3 regions of the Tardiphaga sp. vice304 genome follow, and region 1 is predicted to be linked to each of the others. Evidence: predicted binding sites of a transcription regulator. Region 1 holds the regulator's gene; each other region holds the start of a gene.
What was found. The regulator LexA, encoded in region 1, represses DNA repair genes until DNA is damaged. The targets are predictions, from matches to a motif close to TGTTCNNNNTGTGTTCNG.

Region 1 (10,811 bases):
CCCCCCGGATTTGGCACATAGGGCGCAGCTTGAAAGGCACCCCATGACAGACGAATCGGCAGCGGACACCGCAGAGGTTGGCCGCGACTTCATCCGCGACATCGTGGCCGCGGACCTCGCCTCCGGCGCGCACAAGGCCGTGGTGACGCGTTTTCCGCCGGAGCCGAACGGCTATTTGCATCTTGGCCACGCCAAGTCGATCTGCCTGAATTTCGGCATCGCCGAGGAGTTCGGCGGGATCTGCAATTTGCGCTTCGACGACACCAACCCGACCAGGGAAGAGCAGGAATTTATCGATGCCATCCAGCGCGACGTGCGCTGGCTCGGCTTCGACTGGGGTAGCAACCTGCATTACGCCTCGGACTATTTCGAGCAGCTCTACGCTTGGGCGCAGGAGCTGATCCGCGCGGGCAAGGCCTATGTCGACGACCAGTCGCAGGAAGAGATCCGCCTGACCCGCGGCACGCTCACCGAGCCCGGACAGAACAGCCCGTTCCGCGACCGACCGGTGGCGGAGAACCTTGATCTGTTCACGCGGATGCGCGCCGGCGAATTCCCGAACGGCGCCCGCGTGCTGCGCGCCAAGATCGACATGACCTCGGGCAACATCAATCTGCGCGATCCCGTGATCTATCGCATCCTGCATGCGCACCATCCGCGCACCGGCACGGCGTGGAGCATCTATCCGAGCTACGACTTCGCCCACGGCCAGTCGGACGCCATCGAGCACGTCACGCATTCGATCTGCACGCTGGAATTCGAGGACCACCGGCCATTGTACGATTGGTGCCTTGAAAACCTGCCGGTGCCGTCCCGGCCGCACCAGTACGAGTTCGCGCGCCTCAACATGACCTACACGCTGCTGTCGAAGCGCGTGCTCACCGAACTGGTGCGCGGCGGCCATGTCTCTGGCTGGGACGATCCGCGGATGCCGACTTTGGCCGGGCTGCAACGCCGCGGCGTGCCGGCCGCAGCCCTGCGCGAATTCGTCAAGCGCATCGGCGTGGCCAAGGCCAACTCGACGGTCGGCATCGACATGTTCGACTTCGCCGTGCGCGAGACGCTGAACCGCACCGCGCAGCGCCGCATGGCGGTGCTGAAGCCGCTCAAGGTGGTCATCGAGAACTATCCGGAAGGGCAGGTCGAGGAGCTCGACGCCGTCAACCATCCGGAGGACGAGACACTGGGGTCACGCAAGATACCGTTCGGCCGCGAACTGTACATCGAGCACGACGACTTCATGGAAGAGCCACCGAAGAAATTCTTCCGGATGGCGCCGGGCCGCGAGGTGCGGCTGCGCTACGGCTATTTCATCACCTGCCGCGAGGTGATCAAGAATGCGTCCGGTGAAGTGATCGAACTGCGCTGCACGTACGATCCTGAAACCCGCGGCGGCAACGCGCCGGACGGCCGTAAGGTCAAGGCGACCATTCACTGGGTCGCCGCGGCCAAGGCCGTGCCGGCCGAGGTGCGGGTGTACAATCTGCTGTTCACCGCGCCGCAGCCGGACGCGGCCAATTTTGCTGCGCAGATCAATCCGGAATCGCTGGAGACGCTGACCGGCTGCATGGTCGAGCCGGCGCTGGCATCGGACAATTCGGACGCCGCCGTGCAGTTCGAGCGCCAGGGCTATTTCTGCCGCGACAAGGATTCCGCGCCGGGCAAGTTGGTGTTCAACCGCACGGTGGGATTGAGGGACAGTTACGCCAAGGCGACCTGAACTGTCATTCCGGGGCGCGGGCGGCGGTAGCCGACCGCGAACCCGGAATCCCGAATTGTTCATCGTCCCATCTCGGGATTGCCCGCCACTCCAATTGGAGTGGCTGAGGTTCGCTCGCGCTGCAGCGCTCGCGCCCCGGAATGACAACTAGCACTGCAAGCAGTCCCATATTCCCCATCCGTTCCCGTAGTCGACCGGTAATTCCTTCCGCTAGCATGCTGGCGGGAACAGCCGGGCGACGGCGATGGCAAACCGCAACATCAACCAACCGCGCGCGCATGCCGGCACCTGGCCGCCGCAGGCGGTGCCGTCGGCTGGTACTGCGCGGCCGGGCACGCGGCTCTGGCAGACCTTAATCGGCACGTTGCAGGCATGGGCGCGCGCGGAAGCCGGGCCGGGGCGGCTGCTGCCCTGGGTGCCGGTCGCGTTCGGTGCCGGCATCGCGCTGTACTTCGCCGCCGAGCACGAGCCGGTGGCCTGGGTCGCGGCGTCGACAGCGGCCGTCCTCGCCATTGCCGCGTTCCTGTCGCGCCGGCAAAAGTGGTTTCCGCTTATCGTGATGCTCGCCGCGATTGCGGCAGGCTTCGCGATTGTCACGCTGAAGACGGCGCGGATTGCGCACGCCGTGCTGGCGAAGCCGCTCTACGGCGTGGCGCTCACCGGCTACGTCGAAACGCATGAAGAGCGCGAGCGCACCGATCGCTTCGTTCTGCGGGTGACGACGATGGAGAGCCCGCGTTCGCAGGTGCGGCTCGAACGGGTGCGGCTGTCGGTGCGCAAGGGCGCCGCACCTGCGGTGGGCAGTTTCGTCCAGTTGAAAGCGCGGCTGCAGCCGCCGCTGCAGCCGTTACGACCCGGCAGCTACGACTTCGGTCGCGACCTGTACTTCCAGGGCATCGGCGCCTCCGGCTTCGTCACCGGCAGCATCAAGGCAGTCGATCCGCCGAATGTGCCGGGCTGGCGGTTGCGCTACGCCGCGACCATGCAGGGCTTTCGCGATGCGATCGACGCGCGCATCCGCACCGTGCTGTCCGGCGACGCCCGCGCCATCGCCACCGCGCTGTTGACCGGGCGGCGCGACGCGATCTCGCCGGAGGTCAATGATGCGATGTTTGTCTCGGGGCTCGGCCACGTCTTGTCGATCTCCGGCTATCACATGGCGGTGGTCGCCGGCGTGGTGTTCTTTACGGTGCGCGCGCTACTGGCGCTGATCCCCGCGTTTACCGTGACCTTTCCGATCAAGAAATATTCGGCTGCCGCGGCCCTCGCCGCGGCGCTGTTCTATCTGTTGCTGTCGGGCGCGGAGGTGGCGACGCAGAGATCGTTCTTCATGACGGCGGTGGTGCTGCTCGCGATCATGGTCGATCGCCGCGCCATCACCTTTCGCACGTTGGCGGTGGCGGCGATGATCGTGCTGGTCGCGATGCCGGAAGCCTTGGTGCATCCGAGCTTCCAGATGTCGTTTGCCGCGACATTGGGACTGGTGGCGCTGGTGCAGGGCGGCGTGCCGGTCCTCTTGGCATCGCCGGACCATTCCGCAACGGCGCGCGCCGCGCTCTGGGGCGGTCGCGAGATCATCCTGCTGACGCTGGCGTCGCTGGTCGCCGGCCTCGCCACCACGCCCTATGCGGCGTTTCATTTTCACCGCGTGACGCCGTATGGCGTTTTCGCCAATCTGCTGGCGATGCCGGTGGTCTCCGTGCTGGTGATGCCGGCCGGACTGCTCGGGCTGGCCGCGATGCCGTTCGGTTTCGACGGCGTGTTCTGGCGGCTGATGGATGTCGGCATCCAATGGATGATCGTGGTGACGCAATGGGTCGCGGCCTTGCCGGGAGCCATCGGACGGGTCGCCGCGTTCGGGCAGGGGCCGCTGATCGCCGCGACGCTGGGGATCATCCTGCTCGGGCTGCTGCGCACGCCGCTGCGCTGGATCGGCGCCGGTGTGCTGGCGCTATCGATTGCCGCGGTGCTCACGGTCAAGATGCCGGACGTGTTGATATCAAATGACGGCCACCACGTCGCGGTTCGCGGCCGCGATGGACGGCTGCAATGGATGCGCAGCACCAAGGATACGTTTTTGCAGAAAGAGTGGCTCGGGGCCGACGCCGATCCGCGGCTGCCGAATGAGGCGTCGCTCGGCCACGGCGTGGCATGCGATGTCGCGGGATGCGTCGCGGCGCTGGCCGATGGGGCTCTGGTTGCGCTGGCGCTGCAGCCCGACGCTTTTGCCGATGACTGCGCGCAAGCGGTGCTGATCGTCACGTCAAATCAGCCGCCGGCCAATTGCGCCGCAAAGGTGATCGATGCGGAAACCCTGCGGGCCAGCGGCGCACTGATTTTGCGCCGAAGCGGCGACGGATTTGCAACCACCGCCGTCCGGCCGAAAGGCGTCAACCGGCCGTGGTCGGGCGCAGTGCCTGATGCCGCCGAACCATCAAGCGCTGCAGGACGGGGCAACCGCCCGGTCGATGCGACGCCGGCCGAAGCCGACGTGCAGGCCGATGATTCCGCTGCTCAGTAGCGGCGATAGATCCCGACCAGCTTGCCCTGGATGCGAACCCGGTTCGGCGGCAGGATGCGGACTTCGTAGGCGTCGTTAGCGGGCTCCAGCGCGATCGAGGCGCCGCGGCGGCGGAAGCGCTTCAAGGTGGCTTCCTCCTCGTCGATCAGCGCGACCACGATGTCGCCGGTATCGGCGCTCTCGTTTTTCTGGATCAGCGCCATGTCGCCATCGAGGATGCCGGCGTCCTGCATCGAGTCACCGCGCACTTCCAGCGCGTAGTGCTCGCCGGTGCCGAGCATGTCGGGGGGTACGCTGATGGTGTGGCTGCGGGTCTGCAGCGCCTCGATCGGCGTACCCGCGGCGATGCGGCCCATCACCGGGACGGCCACCGAGCGGCGGCTGTCTTCCTCGTAATCGCCGTTGCCGTTGTTGTTGCCATTGCCGGTCGACAAGGGTCGCACCTTGCCGAGCGTGCCTTCGATGACGCTGGGCGTGAAGCCACGGCGGCCGGTGGCAGGTGCTGCGGCGCCGCCGAGTTCGGGCAGCTTGATGACTTCGATGGCGCGCGCCCGGTTCGGCAGCCGGCGGATGAAGCCGCGCTCTTCAAGCGCCGTGATGAGGCGGTGGATACCGGATTTGGAGCGCAGGTCGAGCGCGTCCTTCATCTCGTCGAAGGACGGCGGCACGCCGGCTTCCTTGAGCCTTTGGTCGATGAATTTCAGAAGTTCATACTGTTTGCGCGTGAGCATCTGGAGCCATCCTTGGTTGACGGGATCAGCCGCCGCATCATCATCGTCGGTTTCAGGACCGGGCAAAGCCACGACATCTCGAAACAAATCATGAACGAACACTATCTGTTCCATATGTGTTCCGCAACGCTTAAATTCCGGTCAACAAAACCGCAAGAGGGCTCAGATCGGCAATCGCACAAACTCGCAAAGCGAACCCTTGGGCGCCGCCACAGCGAACGGCCGACGGATCAGAAGTCCTTGCGCGGCAGCGAGATTTCCCAACAAGGAGGAGTCCTGCCTGGATACCGCCGTCGCGATCACGCTACCGTCGTCGCCCGGCGTCAGCACCGCGCGCAGATAATCTTCGCGCTGATCATTGGCGGCAAGATCGCGACCGACCCGACCCGATTCGATGGCATGGGCGACCTGCGCGCGGCCGGACAGCGCGCGAATCAACGGCACCATGAACAGGAAGGCGCAGACATAGGACGACACCGGATTGCCGGGCAGGCCGATCACCCGCATCGCGCCGCGCCGTCCGTTCATCATCGGCTTGCCCGGCCGCATCGCGATCTTCCAGAACGCCATCTCGACGCCGGCGGCCTCCAGCGAGGGCTTGACCAGATCGTGGTCGCCGACCGAGGCGCCACCGGTAGTGACGAGGATATCGGCGCCTGCGTCGATCGCACGCTGGATCGCCGAGGCGGTCGATTCCAGCGTGTCGGCGGCGATGCCGAGATCGATCACCTCGGCGCCTTCGGCGCGCGCCAGGGCGCGAAGCGCAAAGCCGTTGGACAGGACGATCTGGCCGGGGCCGGGGATGGCGCCGGGCAGCACCAGTTCGTCGCCGGTGGCGAGTACGGCGATCACCGGGCGGCGGCGCACCGGCAGTTCGGGGTGGTTCATGCCGGCGGCGAGCGACAGATCGCGATCGGTGAGGCGCTGCCCGGCGCGCAGCAGAACGTCGCCTTCAGCGAAATCGATGCCGGCCGCGCGGATGTGCTTCGCCACGGTGGCGGCTTCGTTGATGAGGACGACGGCGCCGTCGCGCGAAGTGTCTTCCTGGATCACGATGGCGTCGGCACCGTCCGGCACGACGCCGCCGGTGAAGATGCGCAGCGCCTCGCCGGCGGCCAGCGCGCGCTCGAACGGCCGGCCGGCGGCGACCTCACCGATCACCGTGAGCCGCGCGCCCATCACGGCATCGGCGGCGCGCACCGCATAGCCGTCCATCGCCGACATCGGCTGCGGCGGCTGCGTCCGATTGGAGGCGATGTCGCGCGCCAGCACGCGGTGGTACGCCGCCTCCAGCGGCACCATTTCCTCGGGCAGGGCGTCGGCGCCCGCGAGAATGGCAGCCATCGCGTCGGCAACCGGCATCAGGGCCATCAGTCAATCTCCAGGCGTCGTGATCAATCGGCGTCGTTGTCGGTGACCAGATAATGGCCCGACTTGCCACCCTTCTTTTCGACGAGATGAAGGCCTTCGATGCGGACGCCGCGCTCGACGGCCTTGATCATGTCGTAGATCGTGAGGCACGCGATCGAAACCGCGGTCAGAGCTTCCATCTCGACGCCGGTGTTGCCCGAGACCTTCACGGACGCGCGGACCCGGCAGCCCGGCAACTTCTTGTCCGGCGTGATATCGAGCGTGACCTTCGACAGCATCAGGGGATGGCACAGCGGGATCAGGTCGGAGGTGCGCTTGGCCGCCATGATGCCGGCGATCCGAGCGGTGCCGAGCACGTCGCCCTTCTTGGCGTTGCCGGAGACGATCAGTTCCAGCGTCGCCTTGCTCATGATCACCAGGCCTTCGGCGACGGCGAGACGCTCCGTTGCCGGCTTGTCGGAGACATCGACCATGCGCGCCTCGCCGGCGGAATCGATGTGGGTGAGGGCGGGGGCGTCGCTCGCGGTGCGCCTCGATTTCTTGCCGGCCATGACTTTGGATCCTGTCTTTGCAAAACGGACTTGCGCGCCGCTGCTCTTTCTTCCCCTCTCCCCTTGTGGGAGAGGGTGGCCGCGCGATAGCGCGGGCGGGTGAGGGGGCGTGTGTTGCACTCCGCAGCTCCCCCTCATCCGACGCCGACTTCGTCGGCGCCACCTTCTCCCACAAGGGGAGAAGGGAAGAAAGCAAGGATGCGACTCACGCCGCGCGTTTCAGCAGCGCCTTGGTCGCGGCCGTAACATCTGCCTGCCGCATCAGGCTTTCGCCGACCAGGAAGGTGGAGATGCCCACGCGCTCGAGGCGGGCGAGGTCGGCGGCTTCAAAAATGCCGCTCTCGCCGACCATCAGGCGGTCTTTCGGGATCATCGGCGCCAGCGTCTCGCTGGTCGCTAGCGTCGTCTCGAAGGTCCGCAGATTGCGGTTGTTGATGCCGATCATCGGGGAGCGCAGGTTTAGCGCGCGCTCCAGCTCCGGCTGGTCGTGGACCTCTAAAAGCACATCCATGCCATGCTCGATCGCGGCATCCTCGATGTCGCGGGCGGCGGCGTCATCGAGCGCCGCCATGATGATCAGGATGCAGTCCGCGCCGTGCGCGCGGGCTTCGACCACCTGATAGGTTTCGAACATGAAATCCTTGCGCAGCACCGGCAGCTTCACGGCGTTGCGCGCCGCGACCATGAAATCGAGGTGGCCCTGGAACGACGGCGTGTCGGTAAGAACCGACAGGCACGCCGCGCCGCCGGCCTCATAGGCCTTCGCCAGCGTGGGCGGGTCGAAGTCTTCGCGGATCAGGCCCTTCGAGGGGGAGGCTTTCTTCACTTCGGCGATCAGCGCGAAGTCGCCCTTGTCGAGCTTTCGGTAGATCGCGGTCATGAAGCCGCGCGGCGGCGACGCGGTCTTGGCCAGCGCTTCCAGCTCGGACAACGGGTGCGCGCGCTTCGCGGCGGCGATTTCCTCGCGCTTGTAGGCCTCGATCTTGGTGAGGATATCGGACATCGCTCAGTCCTTCGCGTTCGAAACCGTGACCAGCCGCTTCAGCTTTTCCAGGGCGGCGCCGCTGTCCAGCGACGTCTGCCCCATCGCTATGCCTTGCTTCAGGTCGGCTGCCTTGCCGGCGACGATCAAGGCCGCGGCAGCGTTGAACAGAGCGACGTCGCGGAACGCGCCGGGCTTGCCGTCGAGCACGGCCTTGAGCGAGATCGCATTCGCCTCGGCGTCGCCGCCGCGCAGCGCGTCGGGGCCGGCGCGGGGCAGGCCGGCGTCTTCCGGCGTAATCTCGAACGAGCGGATCTCGCCGTTCTTCAACTCCGCCACGAAGGTCGGGCCGCTCAGCGTGATTTCATCGAGGCCATCGGAGCCATGAACCACCCAGGCGTGCTTGGAGCCCAGATTCTTCAGCACCTGCGCCAGCGGCAGCACCCATTGCCGCGAGAACACGCCGACCATCTGCCGGGTCACGCCGGCAGGATTGGAGAGCGGGCCGAGCAGGTTGAAGATGGTGCGGGTCGCCAGTTCGACGCGGGTCGGGCCGACGTTCTTCATCGCCGGATGATGCGACGGCGCGAACATGAAGCCGATGCCGGTCTCGGTGATGCAGCGGCCGACGTGGTCAGGCGTGATGTCGATCTTGATGCCGAGCGCGGCCAGCACGTCGGCGGCACCGGAGCGCGACGACAGCGCCCGGTTGCCGTGCTTGGCGACCGGCACGCCGCAGCCGGCGACGATGAAGGAGGCGCACGTCGAGACGTTAACGGAGCCGGAGCCGTCGCCGCCGGTGCCCACCACGTCAACGGCGCCCGCAGGAGCATCTACGCGCAGCATCTTGCCGCGCATCGCCGCGACCGCGCCGGTGATCTCGTCGACGGTCTCGCCGCGCACCCGCAGCGCCATCAGCAGTCCGCCCATCTGCGACGGCGTCGCTTCGCCCGACATCATGCTGTCGAAGGCCGCCGACGACTCTTCGCGAGACAACGTGGCGCCGGTGGCGACCTTGGCAATGAGTGCCCTGAGATTGTCCATCAGATGCTTTCAGTATCTCGTCATGGCGAGGAGCCCTTGCGACGAAGCAATCCAGTCCTCGTGTGGCCTTCTGGATTGCTTCGTCGGAGCAACATTGGCAAGGCCAATGTTGCTGCTCGCTCGCAATGACGGCGTTGGGCCTAGTTGGTGTCGGCGGCCGCCGCGCCGGTGGCGACGGCAACGGCTTCCTCGTTGATCCTGGTGCCGATCTGGGTTTCGAGCCGGGTGACGTATTGCGCGACCTGTTCGTCGGTCTGGCCGCGCTGCAGCGTCTCCTTCAGCGTCTTCACCTCCGCGGAGGCCATGTCGACGGCGGGGGCGCTGACATCGGTCACGCGGAACACGATCCATTCGCTGGAGCTCGTGCCCTGCGCCTGTCCGGCATCATTCTTCGCGCTGCGGAATACCGACTGGATCACGCCGGGCGACAGTTCGGGCAGGTTTGCGTCGCGCTTGAACGGCGCGGAGGTCACAACCTTCAGGCCGGTCGCGGCGGCCTCATCGGCCAGCTTGGCGCCGGCGGCGAGTTTCTTCTGCATCTCGTCGGCCTTGGTGCGCAACCGGCTGGTGATCTGGTCGTCGCGCCAGCGCGCGGTGACCTGGTCCTTGACCTCGTCGAGCGGGCGCTCGCGGGCGGGCGTCACGCCGAGCACGTCGAACCAGGCATAGCCGCCGCCGAGCTGGATCGTCTCGTTGTCGACGCCGACATCGCTGGCGAACGCCTTGGTGATGATGTCGGAGCCGGCCGGCACGCCCGCGACGGGCTGGCCGTCCGGCGCGCGGCCGGAGCGGTCGACGGCGTCGATGGTGACGGCGGTCAGGCCGAGCTTCTTGGCCGCATCGACCACATTGGCGCCGCCGCCGCGCTCGTCTTCCATCTTGTTGTGCATTGCCGACACTGCGGCACGCGCGCGCTCCAGCGCGAGGTCGCGCTTCAGCGTCGCGGCGACGCTGTCATAGCTCGGCTGGCTGCCGGCCTGAATTTTGCCGACCTTGACCAGTGTCACGCCGAACTGCCCGGCAATCGGCTGGCTGATACCATCGGGCGCCAGCGAGAAGGCGGCATCGGCGACGTTGGGATCGATGATGCCCGCCTTGGTGATCATGCCGAGGTCGATGTCGGACGCGCTGAGCTTGCGCTCTTTCGCGAGGTCGTCGAACGAGAAAATGTCGCTGAGCCTGGCGCGGCCGGCGGCGGCTTCTTCCGCAGTCGGGAACACGATCTGCGAGATCTGGCGCTGCTCCGGCGTGGAGAGCTTGTCCTTGCGCAGCTCGAACACTTTCTTCGCATCGTCGTCGGAGACGACCGACCACTTCGCCATTTCGTCCGGCGTCAGCACGACGAACGCCACCTTGCGGTATTCGGGCGCGCGAAACTGCGTCTTGTGGTCCTCGAAATAGGCCGCCAGTGCCTCCGGGGTGGGAGCCTCGACGGTGCCGACCTGGGCGGTGTCGAGCTTGACGTAGTCGATGGTGCGGGCCTCGTTCTGGAAGCGGCTCATCGCTTCGATCTGGGTCTTCGACGGCTCCAGGCCATTGGTGATGGTGCCGGCGATCTGGCGGCGCAGCGACACCTTGCGCTGCTCGCTGATGTAGCGCTGTTCGGTATAGCCGAGCGAGCGGATCAACTGCTGGAAGCGTGGCGCGTCGAAGGAGCCGGTCGATCCCTTGAAGTTCGGATCGTCGACGATCTGGCGCCTCACTTCGGCGTCGGACACGCCGAGGCCGCGGCGACGGGCGTCTTCGTCGAGGGCGGCTTCGGCGACGGCCTGCTGCAGCACCTGGCGGTCGATGCCGAAGGCGCGCGCCTGGTCGGACGTCAACGGACGACCGAACTGGCGGCCGATCTGCTGCAGCCGGTCGGTATAAAGCTGGCGAAACTGCTCGGTCG
Region 2 (10,811 bases), 720 kb from region 1:
GCCTGCGAGTTGATCTCGCGCGCGGAGCCTACCAGCGGCGACGGGATTTGATACCGCCGTCGCCGCCACTGCGCGGATACACCGCATTGCACGTTCCGCTTTGCGGAATGGCGATCCTCCCGCGCGACCTTGCCTGTGCTTTGCTCGCGGCCTATCTGTGGGGCTTGAACAGGAGCCCGCCATGAGTGCCATCAAGCCGCTGCAGATCGACATCGTCTCCGACGTGGTGTGCCCGTGGTGCTATATCGGCAAGAAGCGCATCGAGGATGCGCTGGCGCTGGCCGCGGAGATTCCGGTCGAGGTGCATTGGCGGCCGTTCTTTCTCAATCCGTGGATACCGCCCGAGGGCATCGATCGCGACAGCTATCTCGAGACCAAGTTTGGATCAGTGGACGCCTATAAGGGGATAGCGGAGCGCGTCGTCGCCGCGGCCTCCGAGGAGGGGTTGAGCTACCAACCGGCGAAGGTGAAGCGCCAGCCCAACACAGTCGATTGCCATCGCCTGATCCTGTGGGCGGAGCCGTCCGGCAAGTCCGCCGCGGTCAAGCAGCGGCTGATGGAATTGTATTTCCGCGATGGCGGCGATCTCACCCGGACCGAAACGCTGGTGCAGGCCGCGGCCGATGTCGGCCTCGATGCCGACGACATCCGCCGCCGGCTCGCCACCGATGAGGACGTCGCGCGCATTTCGGCCGATGCCAAGGAAGCCGCCGACAAGGGCATTTCCGGCGTGCCGACCTATGTGTTCGCCGGCAAATATGCGGTGTCCGGCGCGCAGCCGGCGGAGCAACTGGCGCGCGCCATCCGCCAGGTCTCGGCTGAGGTGAATGCCGAGGCTGCGGAGTAATCCGGAGATGGAGTAGGGTGGGCAAAATCCCGGCCGCGCGAAGCGCGGCGGGGTGTGCCTGCCACGGCGGGGAATGGTGGGCACGGCGCAAACGCGCCTTTGCCCACCCTACGGATCAACCGCGCAGTTTGCGTACTACACTTCGCAACCCGACCGTTGCCGACTGCCGCAGCTTCAGCGCCGTGAACATCATCGCCGCCATTTGATCATCTTTGCGCAGCGGGATCAGCACGTCGCCGATCATCAGCCGGCCGCGCCAGATCGGGTCGATCATCGGATGGCCGGGGGCTGCGGTGGAATCGGCGCTGGCGATGGCGGGGTCGGCGCAGAGATGGCGGGTCAGGTCGAGGGTGAGCTGCACGCCTGGCGAGAATTTCGCAAAACGCTCGTCGATGCCGATCTTGAAATAGAACGCGCGGTCGAGATGCCGCAGCACGATCGCGGCCGCGACCGGCACGTTGCCTGCGTGCAGCGCGATGATCTCGCACTGGCCGGTGGCGGCCAGCGCCGGGACGGCGCGGCGGATGAAGGCGTTGTCGCCGGCATCCTGCGCCAGCGCCGTGCCGCGCTTGCCCTTCCAGCCGCCGGCCTCCAGCGCGAGAATGGTCTCCAGCGCCACGGCGATGTCGGCCGGTTCGCGCGCGACCGTGAAGCGGACCTCGCCCTGGTCGGCCAGCCTTGCGCGCTGGCGGCGCAATTCCTTCAGCTTCTTGGCGCCGAGCCCGTCGCGCAGCACGTCGTCGGCGTCCTGCGTCGCGTCGAGGCAGGCGCGCTGGCCCGATTGCAGCACGCGGGCCGCGAGGCCCTGCGCGTCGAGCACCGCGGTCAGCGCAGCCATCGCCGCGCCGTGCAGCGGGACGTCGCGCAGCAGCAGCGCGCGCGCGCCACTGTTGCGTGCTCGGTCGAGCAGGGCGCCCGCGGCCGCGCGGGTCTCGGTGCGGTCGAGCAGCGGCGTGGTCAGGGTGCCATAGGGCGAGGCGCTGACCAGGGCGGGCAGCGGCAGCCGCAAGGCGCGCCAGAACGACACTACCGGCAGCAGGCCAAGCAGGCGAGGCGCCGCCGCAGCCGACCACGCCGCCAGCGCCGCGGCGCCGGTGCGGCCGGTGGCACTGGCATTCACCGCCAGCTCCCAGTCCGGCAGATAATAGCCGTTCGGCTCGATGGCGCGGGCCGCCAGCGCGCGCCACGCCTCCGGCGCGACCGCCGTCAGCGCCGGCAGCGCCGTGCGGCGCCGGCCAACGGCTTCGTTCGTATCTTGCTCGATTGAACCTGTTTCCGTGTCCTGCACCACGTCCGTCCCCGCCGTGTCTCCTTGCAAGGTAACCGATATCGGCCGACATTCGGTGGCGGTCGCGGGAAATTCGATCAAAATAGGTAATCGGGGCTTACCGTGCCAGCCGGCCGGCTTGTCGCAAGGCGAACACATGGGGCTGGAAAGAAGGCGGGACGGCGCGCTATCAACAGCGTGGGAGGACGACGCGATGAAGCATGTGACGATCAGACTGGTGGCGGTGGCCGCGGTTGCCGCTACTATCCTGGCGATGCCGGCCTCGGCGCAGATGGGGGGCAAGCGCGGCGGCGGCGGTGGCGAGGCGCCGAAAGGCGACGACAAACCGAAGGTCGATGAAAAGGCCTACAAGGCGGCGATCGAACGGATTCCCGAGCCCAAGGAAAAATACGATCCGTGGGGCGTAGTGGCGCCGGCCCCGGCCGCGCCGGTCGCGAAGAAAAAATAACGACGCAGACTGCGTGCCGGTATGAACCCGGTGCGGGCCGGGCGCGACCGATACAGGCAGCGGCAGGCCGTCGCATGGCTGGCGACCGGACATGCTGGTCTGATGCTGCGGCGACTGTGACTGCACCGGCCGCCAATGGCCCTGGAAGGATCGCTCGATGGTTCGTTCTGTGCTTCGCCCCGCGCTTCTTGCCGCGGCCCTCCTGATCAACGCGCCGGCAGGGGCTGAAAACCGGATCGCGCTGGTGATCGGGCAATCCGCCTACCGCGCGGTGACGCCGCTGCCCAATCCGGTCAATGATGCCCGCGCGATGGCGCAGATGCTGGGCGACGCCGGCTTCGAGGTGCAATCGGCCTCCGACCTCGGCCAGAACGAATTGCGCGCGCGGATCGGCGCGTTTGCCGCATCCGTCGCCGAGAAGGGGCCGGACACGGTGTCGCTGGTGTTCTACGCCGGCCACGGGCTGCAGATCGACGGTGAGAACTATCTGGTGCCGGTCGATGTCGATCCGAAACGCGAGGCCGACATTCCGCTGCAGGCAGTGCGGCTGAACGACATCCTCAACACCCTCACATCGGTGCCATCCAGGACCCGCATCATCCTGCTCGATGCCTGCCGCAACAACCCGTTCCCCGGCATCAACAAGACTACCGGCCGCGGCCTCGCCCATGTCGACGTCAAGCTCGGCACTGCCGGCACGCTGCTGTCGTTCTCGACCTCGCCGGGCGCGGAAGCCGAGGACGGCAGCGGCGGCAACAGCCCCTATACCGCCGCGCTGCTGAAAGCCGGTCGTGAGCCGAACCTGGCGATCGAGGACGCCTTCAAGCGGGTGCGGCTCTCGGTCAACCTCGCCACCGAAGGCCGGCAGACGCCGTGGGAAAGTTCGTCGCTGGTCAGCGATTTTCGTTTCTTCGGCTCCAGCGTTGCGACCGCAGCAGTCGCGGATGCGAAGCCGTCTGATAGCAGCACGGCGTCCGACAGCAGAACGGCGGAGCCGAAAATTACCGAAGCCAAAGCTTCTGATGCGAAAGCTTCCGAAGCCAAAGCTTCCGAATCTATGGCGGCGGCGCCGAAGCCGGCGAAGCGCACGGCCGACGAATGGCGCCGCCAATTGCAGGGCAAGAAGGTGGAGCAGGCCAACGAGCTGATCGTCGCCGACGGGTCGGTCGAGGCCTATGAGGCCTTCGTCGCGCTGTATGCGCAGCCGCCGCTCGGCCCGCAGGCGCGCGAGTGGCTGGACCGGCACTACAAGATGGTAGCCTGGAATAATGCGGTGATTACCAACACCGCGTCATCCTACGCGGCGTTTCTCGCGAAATATCCCGACAGCGACCTGACGCCGACGGCGAAGAAGCTCGAGGATCGCACCCGCAATCGCACCACACCGGTCGCAGCAACCGGCTTGCAGCCGATCCCGGTGGCGCTGGCGGCGCCGGCTTGCCCGTGCGGCGCGCCGGGCGTGGCGCCGATCAAGGCGAATCTGGGCAAGCCCGCTCTGCCGAAGCCTGAGCCGAAGAAAAAGAAGCAGGCCGAACCCGACCGGCGCGCCGATCGCAGCCCGCCGCGGCTGCGCGAGATCGACGAGGTGGTGGTGGTCCGGCGCACGCCGGTCTATGCGCCGTCGCCGGGCATTTCGATCGGCGGTTACGGGTACCGCGGCGGATTCAACCGCGGCGGCGGCGGCTATAGCGGCAATAGCGGCGGCCGCGGGCGCTATTGATCAGGGCCGAAGCGGCGCGACGCGCCCCCCGGCGCTCCCTGATCGAGTTGTGTCCGGGCATTGCCAGCCCCGTGGCGCGGTTGGCGCGCGCGGGGGCGCAATGGTATAAGCTGGCAAAACCTGCTGGAGCCTTCGCATGACCCCCATGACCATCTTTCGCGCCGCGGTGATGCTCGCCGTCTTGTCCGGTCCGTTCGCGGTGCCTGTCTTCGCGCAGGCGCCGAACATCAATCTGATCCCGGAACTGAAGAGCAAGTCGCCGGAAGAGCGCGAACAGGACGCCATCGCCGACAAGGCCTATCGCGAGTCGCTGCGCAAGATTCCGAACGCCAAGGTCGATGCCGACCCGTGGGGCACCGTCCGCAACGACGCGCCGAAGACCGCGCCACCTGCCAAGCGCAGCAAGACCGGCACCGCCACCAACTGATCTGTTTTTCAACGTGCCGCGTGGCGCGGAAGTCTAGCCGGCTTCGGCCGGTGCGTCGTTCGGATAGGCCGGGCGATAGCGGCGCGGGAATTGCTCCGGCCACGACAGCGCGCTCTGGCCGGCCAGCGCATCGAGAAACAGTTGCGCGGCTTGCGCATGGGCGGCGCCCTCCGGCAGCCCGAGCCGCTTGGCGAGATCGCCGGGCAACTCGGCCGGCATTTCCCACCACGCCATCGCCGGTCCCCACCACCAGCCCGGCGCCGGCGAGCGTTCGTCTTCCGCCACCGCCATCCAGCGCTGATATTCCGCGATCAGGCGGTCGGACTGCAATCTGGCGGCGGGATGCATCGAGGCTCTCACAATTGGCGGGAGTGACAGAAGCGGACAGGCCGTCAACAAATGCCGCCCGGCACAACCATGAGCGAAAGTGGAGCGGTCGTCGGCCGGCTACCCGGCCTCCGAGGCGGGCGGGGCGCCATCGACCGGATTAAGCCCGGCCGCGGCCATCTCGCGTAACACCGGACAGTTTTGGCGGTCCGGCTCAATGGGACGGGCCAAGCGGCGGCACCTCGAACATTTCGCCGTCATCATCGTTCTCGACGACGATGACGCTGCCTGTGGTCTTTACGCTACGCGCCAGTTCGTCCATCAGGTCCCGCGCATAGGCCAGCGCCTTCTCGCGGTCGGCAAGGCGGATGCCGTCCTCATCCAGGACCGTGGCTCGGGCGGCGACGAGGTGAAAATAAAACAGGGGCACGGGCAACCCGAAGTGCAAGGGAGCGCCTCTGGCACTCTTGGTTGCCGAAAGGACTTCAATACCGCTAGATGAACTTATTTCAGCCGTCGATAGAAATGTGTCGAATTGGGGCAGGTGGATGGCTTTTATTAAGCCTGTCGCCTGCGGCAGGTTGCGACAGATCAAATCAGGCCGTTCTTCGCAAGAACATATTGCGAACATGGAACGAATGGTGTACGTTTATTCCAACAGATCGCCTGACCCCATTGTTTGTCCGCCGCGCGAATCCCGTTCATAAGGAGCTAGAGATGGCCTCGACCCCGACTGCCCTGCGTATCGTTGAAGGATCCTCCATGGACAAGACCAAGGCCCTGTCGGCCGCGCTGTCGCAGATCGAGCGCCAGTTCGGCAAGGGTTCGGTGATGAAGCTCGGCAAGAATGATCGCTCGATGGATATCGAGACGATCTCGTCGGGCTCGCTCGGTCTGGACATCGCGCTCGGCGTCGGCGGCCTGCCGCGCGGCCGGGTGGTCGAGATCTATGGGCCGGAATCCTCGGGCAAGACCACTTTGGCGCTGCACACGGTCGCCGAAGGCCAGAAGAAGGGCGGCATCTGCGCCTTCATCGACGCCGAACACGCGCTCGATCCGGTCTATGCCCGCAAGCTCGGCGTCAACATTGACGAGTTGCTGATCTCGCAGCCCGATACCGGCGAGCAGGCGCTGGAAATCTGCGACACGCTGGTGCGTTCCGGCGCGGTCGACGTGCTGGTGATCGATTCGGTCGCCGCTCTGGTGCCGCGCGCCGAGCTCGAAGGCGAGATGGGCGATGCGCTGCCCGGCCTGCAGGCCCGCTTGATGAGCCAGGCGCTGCGCAAGCTGACCGCCTCGATCAACAAGTCGAATACGATGGTGATCTTCATCAACCAGATCCGCATGAAGATCGGCGTGATGTATGGCTCGCCCGAAACCACCACCGGCGGTAATGCGCTGAAATTCTACGCCTCGGTCCGCCTCGACATCCGCCGCATCGGCGCGATCAAAGAGCGCGACGAGGTGGTCGGTAACCAGACCCGCGTCAAGGTCGTCAAGAACAAGCTGGCGCCGCCCTTCAAGCAGGTCGAATTCGACATCATGTATGGCGAAGGTGTCTCCAAGATGGGCGAGATCCTCGATCTCGGCGTCAAGGCCGGCATCATCGAAAAGTCCGGCGCCTGGTTCTCTTACGACAGCCAGCGTCTCGGCCAGGGCCGCGAGAATTCGAAAGCCTTCCTGAAGGCTAATCCGGATATGACCGCCAAGATCGAAGCCTCGATCCGCCAGAACTCCGGCCTGATTGCCGAACAGATTCTGGCCGGTTCGCCGGAGCGCGACGCCGAGGGCGAAGAGCCCACTGAAGACGAGTAATATTGGCGGAGCGTCTTTCGAGCGGCTCCGTTCGTGCAGTCAGCACATCGACTAGTTTGTGAGTTCGTCATGCCCGGCCTTGTGCCGGGCGTTGACGTTTTGGAGCTTCGACTTGGAGCTTTGACTTGGCGCTTTGGCATCGATAGCCGCGCCATCATTACTTCGGGGCGCCGTTCACCGCATGGCAAGCCACGCCTTCGATCAGCGCCGGCGCCACATTGCGGCACGGCGCGAACACTTCCGGGCAGCGCGGATGAAACGCGCAGCCGGATGGCGGGTCGATCGGATTGGGGATCTCGCCGGTCACCGCAATCCGGGGGCGTCCGGACATCGCCAGATCCGGCACCGCGCCGAGCAGCATTTTCGTGTACGGCATGCGCGGATGGCTGAACAATTCGCGGCCCTCCGCGATCTCGACGATACGGCCGAGATACATCACGCCGATCCGGCTCGCCATGTGGCGGACCACCGCAAGGTTGTGGCTGATGAACAGATAGGTCAGGCCGAACCGGTCCTGCAGGTCGCGCATCAGGTTCAGTATCTGCGCCTGCACCGAGACGTCGAGCGCCGAGGTCGGCTCGTCGCAGACGATGAAGTCCGCCTCGGATGCGAGTGCCCTCGCGATCGCGACGCGCTGGCGCTGGCCGCCGGAGAACTGGTGCGGAAACTTCGCCCCGTCATCGGGATGCAGCCCGACCAGCGTCAGCAACTCGCCGACCCGGCCGCGGATCTCGCGCTCGCCGCGTAACAGCTCGAACGCACGGATCGGCTCGGCGATGATGGCGTCGACCCGCATCCGCGGATTGAGGCTGGCATAGGGATCCTGAAAAATCATCTGGATGCGTCGGCGCAGCGCGCGCCGTGCGCCCGCCTGTCCGGGATCGCTCATCGAGACGCCGTCGATCAGCACGTCGCCGGAGGATGGCGGCAGCAGGCCGACGACCATCCGCGCCACCGTGGTCTTGCCGGAGCCGGATTCGCCGACCAGCGCAAAGGTCTCGCCGCGCGCGATCTCGAACGAGACGCCGTCGACCGCGCGCAAGAATTCCATTGGCGCGCCCTCGATCACGCGGTTGAGCCACGGCTTGGAGACGTCGAAGGCGCGCTTGAGGTCGCGGACCTGCACCAGCGCGCTCATGATACCGCCCCCGCATTCGCCGTGTCGTAGAGATGGCAGGCGACGCGCTGGCTGCCCACCGCGATCGGCTCCGGCCGCTCGATGCGGCAGCGGCCGAAAGCGAATGTGCAGCGCGGGTGGAAGGCGCAGCCATCGGGAATTGCGGAAAGCCGCGGCATCGCGCCATCGATCTGCACCAGGCGTTTCGAGGCATCGCCCGACAGGGTGGGGATCGCGCCCATAAGGCCCTTGGCATAGGGATGCAGCGGATTCTGCACGACGTCGCGCACCGGTCCGATCTCGGCGATGCGTCCGGAATACATCACCGCGACGCGGTCCGAGGTTTCGGCGATCACGCCCATGTCATGGGTCACCAGCATCACCGCCGTGCCGTGGTCGCGGCCGAGCCGTCGCAGCAGCGCGATGATCTGCGCCTGCACGGAGACGTCGAGCGCGGTGGTCGGTTCGTCGGCGATGATCAGCTCGGGCTCGGCGGCGATCGCCAGCGCGATCACCACGCGCTGCCGCATGCCGCCGGAAAATTCGTGAGGAAAAGCGTCGATGCGCTTGTCCGGCGCGGGAATGCCGACCTCGGCGAGCAGCTCGATCGCGCGCTTTCGCGCGGCGGTCTCGTTCAGGTTGAGATGCGTGCGGATGGTCTCGACCAGCTGGTCGCCGATCCGGTACAGCGGGTTGAGGCTGGTCAGCGGATCCTGGAAGATCATTCCGATCCGCTTGCCGCGAATCTTTCGCATTTCCTCCGGGGCGAGGTTATCGATGCGCAGGCCGGCGAGATAAATCTCGCCACCGGCGATGCGACCGGGCGGATCGATCAGCCCGATGGCGGCGAGCCCGGTCACCGACTTGCCGGCGCCGGATTCGCCGACCACGCCCAGCACTTCGCCCCGTGCGATATCGAACGACACGCCGTCGATGGCGCGCAACACGCCGCGGCGGCTGGCGAATTCGACGCGCAGATGACGGACGGAGAGCACGGGTTCGGTCATCGCAGCTTCGGATTCAGCGCGTCGCGCAGCCAGTCGCCCAACAGGTTGATCGACAGGATCAGCGACGCCAATGCGAGGCCGGGGAAGGCGATCACCCACCATTCGCCGGAGAACAGATAGTTGTTGCCGATCCGGATCAGCGTGCCCAGCGACGGCATGGTATCGGGCATGCCGGATCCCAGGAACGACAGCGTCGCCTCGGTGATGATGGCGAGCGCGAGGTTGATGGTCGCGATCACCAGGATCGGCCCCATCGTGTTGGGCAGCACATGGCGCAGCATGATGATTCGCGCCGGCAGCCCGATCAGTTGCGCCGCGGCGACATAGTCGCGGTTCTTCTCGACCATCACCGAGCCGCGCACGGTGCGGGCATATTGTACCCAGAAGCTCAGCCCGATCGCGACCACCAGCACCATAAGCGTGCCCATCGAGTCCAGCCGATTATTGAACACCGACTTGGCGACGCCGTCGATCAGGAGCGCGATCAGGATCGCCGGAAAGGTGAGCTGCACGTCGGCGATGCGCATGATCAGGCTGTCGACCCAGCCGCCGACATACCCCGCGATCAGCCCGAGCGAGATGCCCAGCACTGCGGCGAACACCACGCCGAGAATGCCGACGGCGAGCGAAATCCGCATGCCGTAGAGGATCGCGGAGAAAATATCGCGGCCCTGCTCGTCGGTGCCGAACAGGAACGGCCGCTGGCCGTCCGCCGTCCACAGCGGCGAGATCCGCGAATTGATCAGCTCGAGCTGGCGCGGATCGAACGGGTCCTGCGAGGACAAGAGAGGCGCAAACAGCGCCATCATGATCAGCAGTCCCGCGATCACGGCGGCGGCCATCGTCAGGCGCGATTGTTTGAACGAATGCCAGATGTCGCTGTCGATCGCGCGGGCGAACATGGAAGGTGAGGGGGCGGGGGCAGTTGCCGGGAGATCAGTCATGTGACGCTCGTTACCCCCGTGTCGTCCCCGCCTAGCGCGCCTTTGGCGCGCGCGGCGCGGGGACCCATAGCCGCTGTCGGCGTGTGGCTACACGGCGTATGCGGCGGAGTTTTAATTGAGGGGACGGAGGGTATGGGTCCCTGCTTTCGCAGGGACGACACGGAGTTTGTCGTTGACCGAATCCGCCTCATGCCGTCCTCCCCACGCTCGCCCGCAGCCGAGGATCGACGATAGTGTAGAGAATATCGACGATCAGATTGATGGTGACGAAGATCAGCGACACCACCAGGAGATACGCCGCCATGATCGGGATATCGACATTCTGTACCGCCTGCACGAAGAGGAGCCCCATGCCCGGCCACTGGAATACCGTCTCGGTGATGATCGCAAACGCGATCACCGAGCCGAACTGCAGGCCGGCCACGGTGATCACCGGCACCAGCGTGTTTTTCAGTGCGTGGCCGAAATGGATCGCGCGCGTGGTGAGGCCGCGCGCGCGCGCGAAGCGGATGTAGTCGGTGCGCAGCACTTCGAGCATCTCGGCGCGCACCAGCCGCATGATCAAGGTCATCTGGAACAGGCCGAGCGTGATCGACGGCAGGATCAGCGCCTTCAGCCCGGATAAGGTTAACAGACCGGTCGACCACCAGCGGAACTTCACGACGTCGCCGCGGCCGAACGACGGCAGCCAGCCGAGCGTGACGGCGAACAGGTAGATCAGCAGGATGCCGATCAGGAAGGTCGGCAGCGAGATGCCGATCAGCGACACCGCCTGCATCAGCTTGGCGAGAAACGAATCGCGGCGCAGCGCCGAGTAGATGCCCATCAGAATGCCGAACGTCATTGCCAGGACGGTGGCGCAGGTCGCCAG
Region 3 (10,811 bases), 2.7 Mb from region 1:
GACGAGTAGCCGGATGGCATGCCGAAACTTGCGAAATCCGCCCGGCGACTCAGGCTGATGTTGACCGCCCGATTTGAACCAGGCGTAGTTCAGCGGGATTGCCCAAGGTTCGGCCGCAATACGGTTGACATGCGCGCTTGCCCAGCCATAGACGCGTCGCTCAAGACCGCGAAGTTTCAGCGACGCAGGATCAAGCTTCAGAATCAGATTAAGTCGAATCTGGTCGACAAACCAGTCCCCCACCGTGATTGAGCGGATACGTCGCGTGCCTTCTGCATAATCGATGCGTGAAATAAGTGTGTCGAAGGTCGGCACGACGCAACCGCCGGCGTTGTAATTGCTTGAGATCGTGGTGTTGTGCAGCCGATAGACAGCAGCTTGAAGAAGGACGTTCTGGCGGCCACCGAGCGGTCTTCCGAGAAAGCGGAGAATAGGTGTCGGCCTGAAAGGTATGACCGGCGACAGGTCTGCTCCGGCGTTCTTGGCAGCGGCAATGACGGACGCCGCGTAGATCAAGACATCAGCGTCCGCCAACGTGGCCATCGAGTCATGCCCATCGGCGGACGTGGCGAAATGATAATCGACACCATGTTCTTTAAGAACAGACTTGATGGACTGCGTTCCGGGTGCCGTGGCGACCAGTGGTAGCTTAGCAAGCACGGAAAGCTGCCGCATGTCCCGGTGAGGCTCTAGCTGGAGCGGCGTCGAAATCTGGATCAAGACGAAACTCCCGCGGGGCTGGCGTTATTCAAATAGGCTCGCTGGCTAACAGCGACTGACGCCTGGTTCATTGAATTGAACTGCGGCTGATATCGAGCAAGCTGGCCACGGCCGCCGCTAACGAGTGTCGCCTTCCACAGGTAAAGCTCGCGAAGGCGGCGACGCGATTTTTTCACAGTGTTCGGCTTACAGCCGACCATCGCGGCGACTGTCTCGCGGGATGCAAAGCAGCAGCCCTCGGGCTGGTCAGAAAGGACAAAAGTCAGCATCGCGTGGCTGACGGCGGCGTCAGTTCGCGTAAGAAGGCCGGCGGCGCAAGCGCGGTCGACAAAATGTCCAAATCGTTCGCGCTGCGTTGGATCGCCGGACGTCCCGCCGCCGGTCGAATTCATGGACGGCACGCCAGGCCGCGGCTTACCACTTCGAAGAAGATAGTGGGCCTTGGTCAGGGCATCGTGGTGGGACCAGGGCCGGCGTCCATTACGCTTAGGTCTGGAAAGATCGGCTTGTTGTGTAAAGCTCCGCCAGGCGGCATCGGCGATTGCCTCAGCTGTGCTGTGCGTGGCGTAGGCCTGAAAAACGAGACGGGTCAACAGCGTGTCGCGGCCGTCTAAGACTCGGTCTGCGTTCGTGCGTAGCGGTTTCGCCTTATGATCAGGAAAAATGGGGTCCGGCGTCGAATCGGGCCGAACTCCCGGTACGGCTTCAGCAAAGAAATAGGCTCGGACAGCGTTGAGAAAGCGAGCGATCTTAGCCGGCGTTACAGCCGGCAAGGCTGAAACGGGGACAGTGGCAGGCGTCGCATTTTCCCAGGTGTAAGGCTGGCGGGTGTCCGGATGAATGCCAAAGCCGACGAGATAGCGTCTGTCACCAATTAGATCGAGCTTGCCGACGCTTTCGGACTCGATCACCGCACCAGGCGCGACGCGGTAAATCAACGCGCGTTTCGGAAACTGGCCGATGCGCATAAGCGGCGTGTCACCGAGCGACTTTCGCGTCAAGCGTTCGATGTCGTCGGCCTGTTCTGCAAGAAGGCAATCGATGTCGACCGCCACGACCGAGAAGCCGGCGGCCAGAGCAATGCCATGGTCGCCGTACTTCGACTGCCAGGCGGCAATTTGCTGCTCGGTCGGGACTTCGGCGCAGAATTTAGACCAGCCCTTCCAGTGGGTGCGCTTCTGAAACGGGGGCAACGGAAGGCAAAAATAGCCGTTTGCGGCCATCTGCGATGCATGAATGGCGAAGAAGTGGTGCTCCGGCGTGATTGCGTCAGGCGTGCGGGTGGCAGCGCTTGTGACGCGAGCGACACGTTCTAGAGCAGACTGACTGAGCTTTTGCGGCATGAAGTTCGTGCACCGGTATGTTCGGAAACACGATTAAGCCTGCAGCGAAAAGTTCGACAGCGGTAACAACTGTCAGTTCAAAGAGACATCTGTCAGTTAGACAAAGAGGTCTACTTCAGTGAAGTGGGCTTGCCGGACGAGGTCGTTTTCCGCTTCGGGGCTATGCGCGGCCGTTTGCGAGCAATCAGACTCGCAATTCTCTCCGCCTCTCTCTCGGTATATTCTCCTAGTTCACTCGGCCAATGCTTCTCAATAAAAGAGGGTATCGCCTTAATCGAGTCGATCTTTGCCCCTCCATTTTTGGCCAGCCACAACTCAATAATTCTGAGATAGTCAAAAACTGGCATGACCCGGAACTCTGGGGGGGCTGAATCAAGCCAATTTGCCCGTGGAGCGGGTAGTTCGCTGCTTTCAATCGCTTTAAAGCCAGCCGCTCTATCAACGATCACAACGCTTGGTAGGCTATCGCGCCACCTAAAGGGTGCACTATGAGCTATTGTCCAAAACTCTTGCGACTGCCAACGCAGTGCTGGGATAGGTGTGCGATCGAAGTCTTGGTCCAGAAGAAACGTTTCAAGGCGTCCAGTCAGTAGAGCGGACCGCAGAACAAATTCAACCCGGTCAAATTCAGCCTGAGGCTTGTACTCGGAGTCTGGCTCAAGCTGGCGATGCACCTCTATGAACAGATCTTGAATAAGAATAAACTCGTCAGGAAGTTGGTTCAAGTTGGATAGCAGTGTTTCTGGTCGGCTCAAGTCTGGCTTCCTATTTTGGATTGTACAACTGGATCGCCACAGTGAGCACCGGGTGCCGAATTCTGGATAATTCGGAGACGGCTCGAAAAACCGACATCGCCCTTTTCAATGCTAGGCGGCACACGAAGAACGCTGTTTGTGGCACTTACGAGCAGAAGGCGGGGTACATCGCCGACGGTTGTAGCAAAACTTTTGAACTTTGAAATATATCGCTGCTGTTCCCTAATATTTCTTTTCCCCTCTCAGCTTTCTCCCACCCTGGTTATCCTGGGGATGTTCCGTAAACCGTTTAGCATCCGTGCACGACGCATATTTGATAACAGCGTCGCGGGATCACGCGGACTGAGCAATCGTGCTTCGAGAAGGTAAAGCTTCGCGCGCCTGGAATTTTGCCGTTTAACGAATTTGAGTTTCGTAATCGACCCCTCGACCTGACCGTTTGACCAAGGCTGCGTGACTGCATCGCTCCGCAGAGATGTCCTTGAGGACGCCCGAAGCGAAAGATGAGACTCGGCTGCTTTCGCGTTCGCGATCCAGGCATCGGGTTTGGCCTCGTCCTTTTTTCGGATCGTATCGTGCAACTGTGCAATGAGCGTGTGGATCTCGCTAATAGGTCTGTCCCGCTGATCGCGCGCAACCAGATCCGGATCGTGATCGATCAACCATAATGTCCGCGATGCGCAGGGAGCGCGACGGCGCGCTGTGGTGGATAAGCTGCGCTGCGCCAAGGCTCATTTTTGCGAAGGCATAAATGCCTAATTCACGTGTTCGAACCCAAGAATTGCTTGACGCGACCGGGCCCAAGTTGAGGCACTATCGTCGGCGAGTTCCGTCTGGCATTGTTGGGCGTCGAGGTACTGGATTCTGGCAACTATTGGGGATCGTTTTATTATGTCGGTGTCGAAGAAATCGCGTGACGCAAAATTCAAGAAGGAAGCTGCCAAGAAGACCGGCCAAACCGCCGCACCGAAGATTGAGGATGGAGAAGGCGAACTCACGACTCTACGCAGGGGTAATGAGTTGTACCTACTGGCGGACGGCAAAAAAATTGCAAGGCGCGGACGGCCCGGCTCGCCGCAAGCGGGTACATGGATTCCGATAAGCGATGTGAATGCGATCATGATGGAGGGCGACGAGAACTTTATGGACCTCGATAAGGGTGAACGATTGCAGTAATAACGCAAAAGCCGGAAGGTGGTTTACACGCGCTTACTTTGATTTAGTCGTCCGTAGCAACGCTAGTACGTCGGCCAATTCAAGGTCAGCCGGAATCAAACATGCCAAGCGACGATTTCGGACGGCCCGGGTGTCGGTCATGCGAGTCTCAGATTGAGCTGACGCTCGCGGCCGGCGTGACGCACCAGGAACTCCTCCATGGTCGCCGCGGCGGGCGTCCGCCTCGAGCTCGACATCGAGCTAATCGCGTGGCGTCACGAAGTTTCAGTCAAACCCAGAGGAGTTGCCATGGATCCCGCAATCGACCACACGGTAAATGAGGCCAACGTCCGCACCGAGGATAGCGCTTACGGGGCGATCGTCACTGGAGCGATCGCACTGGTATTTCTCGCGTTCGTCGTCCATGCCGCCACGCTGCCAACGCAAGATGCCGCGGCCCCGCCGCCTCCGTCCGGCGCCACGGCGACCAAGGCCGCGCACTAGGGTGTCGGCGCCGAGTGGAAGATGGCGCTTCAACATCCAGTCACGCCGGACCGCCGCTATATCGTGAAGGGCCGCCTCTGGCGTCTGGCCGCCCCCTCGCTGCCGGAAGCGGCAAAATCCGCGCTTGTGTCCGAACTCATGCGGGCGCGGCGCGGGGTGAGGACCGCGAAGCGGGCCGATGACGCAGAGGCGGAGGCGCCTCGCATCGCAACGTCGACGATGCCAAGCGCGCCTTGGGCGGGGGCCTTCCCGTCTGGTGGAGTGGCGGCGATCCGGACCTTAACAGGCACATGGCAAAGAATACGCCGTACGCGACGTGGTTCGCCGGCCTCAAGGCGAGCCGAGCGAAGGAGTCCGCGTGAAGATCGCGACCTTCAACGTCAATAACGTCAACAAGCGTGCGAGCCCGATGGCGTCAGATCGTAAGTGGCAGTTCAAGACGAAGTTTCGCACCAACGCCTATGGATGGCGCGCATCGAATCTCGCGATCAGCCGACTGAAGGAAGCTGCCGCCGAGATCAGGTCCGCGGCGAAATCCGATCCTGTCGCGGCGGGAGACGGCGTCGTATCGTTGATGGAGCGCATCTGGCCGGCGTTCCAGGGCATTGATACCTCATCGGGCGCTCTTGGCGGCGCGGTTTTTCGCACTATCACCGAGCTGATCCCGATCCTGACCGCCGCGCCGGCGGACCATGCGACCAGAAGCAAGTGGCTCGAGAGATTGTTCGAGGCGGTGCAAAACGACGGCGTCGAATATCTGGCGCCGCTGGAAGATCGTTGGGGCGAGATCGCCCAGTACCCCGACCTGATCGAGGAATATGCCAACCGAATGATCGAAATGGTGCGGCGCGCCTGGGCCGACCACCAAACCTTCCAGCATGTCATTGGAACATCCATCTGCTTGTCGTGCCTACTGGAGGGCGGCCGTTACGACGAACTTCAAGAACTGCTGGCCACGCGGCGGATGAAGTTTTGGCCCTGGCACAGGTTCGGCGCCGAGGCTCTGGTTCGCCAGGGGCTGTGGGAAGCCGCGATTGCTTATGCCGAAGCCGCCCGCAGCGTCACGAACCCCGGCTTCTCCGAAACGTCCATCGACCAGTTTTGTGAGAAGCTATCGATCGACCATGGCAGTCCGGATGAGGCCTATCGACGTTATGGACTGCGTGCGGCCAGCGGCACGACGAACCTGTCGGTCTACCGCTCTCTGGTTCGCAAATATCCGGATCGGGACCACCGCCGGATGCTGCTGGATCTAATCGCAAGCCGCGGCGAAAAGGGCAAATGGTTTGCGGCCGCGAAAGATTCCGGGTTTCTCGATATCGCTGTCGAGTGTGCCGCTGCGCACGGCGCAGACCCGTCCACGCTGGTGCGGGCGGCCCGGGATTTCTGCGGCAAGGAGCCGAAATTCACCGCCACCGTCGCGCTGCTTGCTCTCTCGAGCCTGCTCGATGGTGGCGGTTATGATCCGAGCGTGTCGGAAGTCGACGACGCTGTGAGGCATCTTCTCGCGGCTTCGCGCCAGATCGGATCGGTCGAATGGGCCTTGCAAGAACTCTGCAAGTTGAGGGAGCGGCGATGCGCGCCAGGCCGGGAATCGTTTCAGAATGCCATCCAGGCCGCGCTGTCGCGCTGGCATCCTGTCGAGCCCAGCGTTTAGCAACCATGACCGCCCGGCTTCAGCCAGATCGATCTCTGCGCGGTCGCGCCGGATTAAACGCTGCGCGAGATCGGCATCGCCGTGCTTACCCGAGGTCTCTGCGGCTTTCGTTACCGATACCCACTCCAACGGTCGCTTGCGATTCGTCGATGTTCGCTATATGTTCCTTGTAATCCGCAGTCCCGCTATGGTCCCTGAACGAGAGCTATATGGCGGATCAGATCGTCATCACCGAGAAGACCAGCCAAGCGAAAGACGTTCGCGCCGCTGTGGGGGCACGCTACGGGGAGATCCTTCCGGCTGAGGGACATCTGCTCGATCTTCTCGAACCCGAGGATGTCGTGCCGGCCTGGAAGCGCTGGTCTGCGATCCTACTTCGTCCAGAAGGCCTTTATGGCACCCGCCCTGCTGAGGGCGGCAACAAGGCCGCGAAACTTAAAGCCATCCGTGAAGCGCTGCGCACCGCAAAGCGGGTATGGCTCGCCACCGATTGCGATCGTGAGGGACAGCTCATCGGTCAGGAGATTCTCGAGCATTACAATTACCGCGGCGAGGTCATGCGGGTGCTGTTTACAGCGCAGGATCCTCAGACGATCCGCGACGCATTCGGCCGGGCGAAGCCAAACGCCGAATACGCTTCTCTTTATGCCGCCGCCGTCGCGCGGCGACAAGCCGACCAGATCTTTAACCTGTCGCTGACCCGAACCGCGACCATCATTCTTGGTAAAGGTGCGCGGGGCGTCATAGGAGTTGGCCGGGTCAAGACGCCAACCTTGGCGATCGTCTGTAAGCGCGAGCTCGAAATCCGGAAATTTGTGCCGCAGGCGTATTTTGAGGTTTTCGCCACCGCGAACGTAGCTGGTGGTCAATTCCAGATGCGGCACGCCCCGCAGGAGCGAATTGTCCGGCGCGAGGTCGCCGAGAAGGTGGTCGAAGCGGCTCAGGGTTTCGAGGGCGCGCTAGGAGTGCGCGTTGAAGACAAGCGGCAAGGGCCGCCGAAGCTCCATGATCTGCCCTCGCTGCAAAAACTGTGCAGCTCGCGCTTCGGCTGGCCGGCCAGCAAGACATTGGAAGTGGCGCAGGAACTGTATGACGGCAAGGGCAAAAAGATCATCACCTATCCTCGCGCCGAGGTACGGTATCTCCCGGAGAGCTTGATATCGGACGTTCCGAAGATCGTGGCGGGCTTGCAGGCAGGGAAGTCGTTCAGCGCGATCCCTGTGCCCGATCCCCCGATCATCAGAAAGGGCGCAAGCGGCAGTTTCCATGACAAGGGACTTGAGGGCGCCAGCCATCACGCCGTCATTCCGAACGTCAACACGGTCGACAACCTAAGGGAGGTCTGGCCGCGTCTTTCGATCGACGAGAGGAAACTGTTCGACGTGATCGCGCGAGCTTATCTCGCCGCCGTCATGGCAGATTTCCGTTACCGCCAGACGACTGTAACGCTCGACGTGCGGGGCTTCCCCTTCCGCGCCGCCGGTCGCCAGCCCATTGATCTTGGCTGGCGCGCAGCGTTCCCGGAGTGGCAGCCTGCCGACGAAAAAGGCGATGAAGCGCAATTGCTGCCAGCATTGCGCAACGGCGAGACAGCGAAGCTGGAAAAGCCTACGATCGACGACAAGGAGACGCGGCCTCCGCCGCGATACAACGAAGGCACCCTGATCGAGGCGATGCAAAACGCATGGCGTTTCGTCGACGATGAGGTGCTGCGGGAGCGACTGAAAGAGGCCAAAGGCATCGGCACTCCGGCCACCCGCGCCGAGGTCATTGGCGGACTCAAGAGACAGGCTTTCCTCATTGCCCAGGGAAAGAACATCGTGCCCACCGAGACTGGGCTATCGCTATTCGGGGTTCTCAAGCAGGCTGATCCGTCGCTGGTCGACCCTGGGTTAACCGCGCAACTCGAATGCCTCCTCGACGAGGTCGTGATCGGCAAGCAGGAGATGATCGGCGCGATTGATGCGGTATGCGACGTCGCCCAACGCATTATCGGTAAACTCCAGGAAGGCGGCGTCGCCGGAGGACCGCCCTTGCTTGGCGCCGCCGCGGTCGGCGGCACGGGATCACGACCGCCAACACCAGCGATGAAACGCTTTGCGGACAGCATCGCCCGGGCGAAAGGCGTCAAACCTCCACGGGGCTATGCGACATCCGGACCAATCTGCCGCGCGTTCCTCGACCAGCACGCCGCCAAGAAAGCTAGCTGTGAAATACCTGGTGTGTCTGGCTCCAAGCCCGCGAGTCCGGCGCAGATATTATTCGCCGAGAAGCTCGCACAGGATAAAGACATGGTTGTTCCCGACGAGGCAAAGGCCAGTTCAGACCCCATGGGGACGTGGATCGACTTCAACCGAGTCAAGCAGCGTGGTGAGCGCCGTCGTAAGGCTGTCAACGCGCAGACCAAAGCAATTGCTCCCAAAACTAAGGCTCCAAGAAATAGATCTCGGAAGCTCGCGGCAAATATCACCGGAAAAACTAAGCCACCAACGACCACTCTGGAGAGTTCGGGAAATGATACCCCACTTCGGATTCCCTACGGCAACAAGGATGTCGCCATGAAACTTGGGGCCCGCTATCGAGCAGGGCAGTGGTATGCCCCACCGGGTGTCGATCTCACTGCCTTCAGCGAACATGGTTGGTTGGTGCCCGACAAGCCACGGCCCGCTTCAGCGAACCTATAGTTCAGCCGCAACCTATGAACACTTTAAGGGGCGGAGGAATGTCGGTAACGACTGCTATTATAGACGACCTAAGCCGTGAGCCACCCATTGCCGCGATAGGGAGCAACTGGCAGCTCCTTACCGACGAGGTCATGGGCGGTGTGTCTAAAGGGACCATGGACCGCGGTGCAATCGCCGACCGGGCCGCCATCCGCATGCGCGGCGACGTCAGCCTCGAGAACAATGGTGGCTTTGTTCAGATTGCCCTCGATCTTTCGCCTGACGGTGGCGTCGTCGATGCCAGCGGCTGGAGCGGGATCGAACTCGACGTATCCGGCAATGGTGAGGAGTACGGCGTTCATCTACGGACGGACGCCCTGACCAGGCCGTGGCAATCTTATCGCCAAATCTTCACAGCCGACGCGTATTGGCGGACGGTTCAGCTGCCGTTCGGCCGCTTTGTTCCTCATCGCACGGATGTTCTGCTCGATACTCATCGCTTGCGGCGCATCAGCGTGGTCGCCATTGGGCGCGCCTTCTCATGCGATCTTGCTCTCGGAGGGCTTCGGTTCATGACATCGCAGGGGTCAGTGAAGGAGCCAAGCTACTGATGAAAGCGACTGGCCGTCTTGTATGTCTTGTAAATCATAAAGGCGAGAATTCGAAGCTGCACGTTCTGGTGCCAACGGACCCGAACGTACTCCGCGCGCCGCCTTTCAAAACAATCGTGCCTACCTTCGTGACCTATTCCTTAAAGGAATAAACCCAGCGGGCATGAGCGATTATTGCAGGATGGGGAAGCCGAAAAACACCGGCGCTGGATGGTTGTCAGCCGCGACGCGCATGTTCGCTGGAGGCCTTCGTTGCGCGAAGTGATTGTGGTGGTGTGCCGCCTTGCGGAATTTGGCTTTTGCGATCTTTTTGTTGCTGCTGACCAGTTCTGCGCGGTCGTTCATCCCCGCGGCGGAGGCGGAGGATGCGACTGTCTTTGCGGTCGACAGGTCTGACGCTTGCTGTGTCGGCGGAGGAACTGCTTCCCGACGGGGGAATATTGCAGCAGACCGAGGTTCCCGATCGCCGTGATGGGCAATCGCACGCAGACTGTCCAACGTGGTCCACTCCTTGGGCGCAGAGCGAGCGCTTTGAACAGTTCCGGTGGAGTCGTGACCGAGCCACCAGATTCCAGCCGTCCGGGCGCTGATCGACCATCTGGCGGCTGGCTTTGCGAAGCGCAATGTCGCCAGCCGGGTTGCCGATTGAGCTTTGAAGTCCTCGTAGAGGGTGGCCCTCGTAGAGGGTGGCCCTCGTAGAGGGTGGCGGATTTGAAAGGCATGTGTCGACTCGGCCCGGGTCTAGGCTTTCACATGGCGGCGCGAATTCTGCAGTACCCAAAATATACGACGGCGGTCCTAGCGCATGCCGTACCGGGCGAGCCGGCCAGCGGCGACGTTGTCTTCGAGCAGGACATCGTATCCTTCAAATACCGAATTGTGCGACTGCGAAGTTACAAATATCCGCGTGTCCGGAGTTTCCGCTGATCGGACGTCGGCAAGCAATATGAGACTGGCTCGATTGACCCAATTGAGACAGTACTCGTGTCACTCTCAACAGTGTCGCGCGTCAAAATCCGCAGGGAGCATAAGTGTGAACAGGCCTCTCAGAGGCTGACTGAAAAAGAAGCTGAGTGATTTCAGCCAGTTGTGATTCCTTCGGATTTGCGAAGATTCGAGGGAGAGCACGATGGTCTGGACTGAAATCACCCGCCGACACTATAGGCGGGCGAGCTTGCGATATGAAAGCGATACGACGGATGCCGAGTGGTTTGTGATGGAGCCGCTTCTGCCGCCTGCTTCGGCGCTCGGTCGCCCGCGTGCGACAGATATGCGAACGGTGATGGATGCGATCCTGTATATTGCGTCGACCGGCTGCCAATGGCGGCAGTTGCCCAAGGATTTCCCGCCCTACTCGACGGTGCAGGGCTATTTCTACGCGTGGTCGCGCGGCGGACTGTTTG

Region 2: recA (recombinase RecA) is a predicted target of LexA. The motif match lies at 5,670-5,687, and genes of this name have one in related genera.
Region 3: FNL56_RS01445 (type IA DNA topoisomerase) is a predicted target of LexA. The motif match lies at 6,285-6,302, and genes of this name have one in related genera.

What each region holds. Positions count from the first base shown of each region.
Region 1 is NZ_CP041402.1:3,031,225-3,042,035, forward strand. It holds gene FNL56_RS14405 (glutamine--tRNA ligase/YqeY domain fusion protein) at 44-1,720, shown strand; gene FNL56_RS14410 (ComEC/Rec2 family competence protein) at 1,965-4,241, shown strand; gene lexA (transcriptional repressor LexA) at 4,235-4,972, opposite strand; gene FNL56_RS14420 (molybdopterin molybdotransferase MoeA) at 5,135-6,343, opposite strand; gene moaC (cyclic pyranopterin monophosphate synthase MoaC) at 6,367-6,894, opposite strand; gene trpC (indole-3-glycerol phosphate synthase TrpC) at 7,100-7,897, opposite strand; gene trpD (anthranilate phosphoribosyltransferase) at 7,901-8,920, opposite strand; gene FNL56_RS14440 (peptidylprolyl isomerase) at 9,061-10,811, opposite strand, start outside.
Region 2 is NZ_CP041402.1:2,315,595-2,326,405, forward strand. It holds gene FNL56_RS11005 (DsbA family oxidoreductase) at 182-847, shown strand; gene FNL56_RS11010 (GNAT family N-acetyltransferase) at 963-2,111, opposite strand; gene FNL56_RS11015 (hypothetical protein) at 2,329-2,583, shown strand; gene FNL56_RS11020 (caspase family protein) at 2,741-4,303, shown strand; gene FNL56_RS11025 (hypothetical protein) at 4,440-4,730, shown strand; gene FNL56_RS11030 (hypothetical protein) at 4,764-5,078, opposite strand; gene FNL56_RS11035 (DUF6894 family protein) at 5,272-5,487, opposite strand; gene recA (recombinase RecA) at 5,775-6,872, shown strand; gene FNL56_RS11045 (ABC transporter ATP-binding protein) at 7,030-8,010, opposite strand; gene FNL56_RS11050 (ABC transporter ATP-binding protein) at 8,007-8,996, opposite strand; gene FNL56_RS11055 (ABC transporter permease) at 8,993-9,940, opposite strand; gene FNL56_RS11060 (ABC transporter permease) at 10,128-10,811, opposite strand, start outside.
Region 3 is NZ_CP041402.1:322,280-333,090, reverse strand. It holds gene FNL56_RS01485 (replication initiator protein A) at 1-720, opposite strand, end outside; gene FNL56_RS01480 (bifunctional DNA primase/polymerase) at 717-2,063, opposite strand; gene FNL56_RS01475 (hypothetical protein) at 2,174-2,818, opposite strand; gene FNL56_RS01465 (hypothetical protein) at 3,710-3,994, shown strand; gene FNL56_RS01460 (hypothetical protein) at 4,283-4,477, shown strand; gene FNL56_RS01450 (hypothetical protein) at 4,836-6,134, shown strand; gene FNL56_RS01445 (type IA DNA topoisomerase) at 6,344-8,818, shown strand; gene FNL56_RS01440 (CIA30 family protein) at 8,857-9,408, shown strand; gene FNL56_RS27525 (hypothetical protein) at 9,580-9,753, opposite strand; gene FNL56_RS01435 (IS5 family transposase) at 10,538-10,811, shown strand, end outside.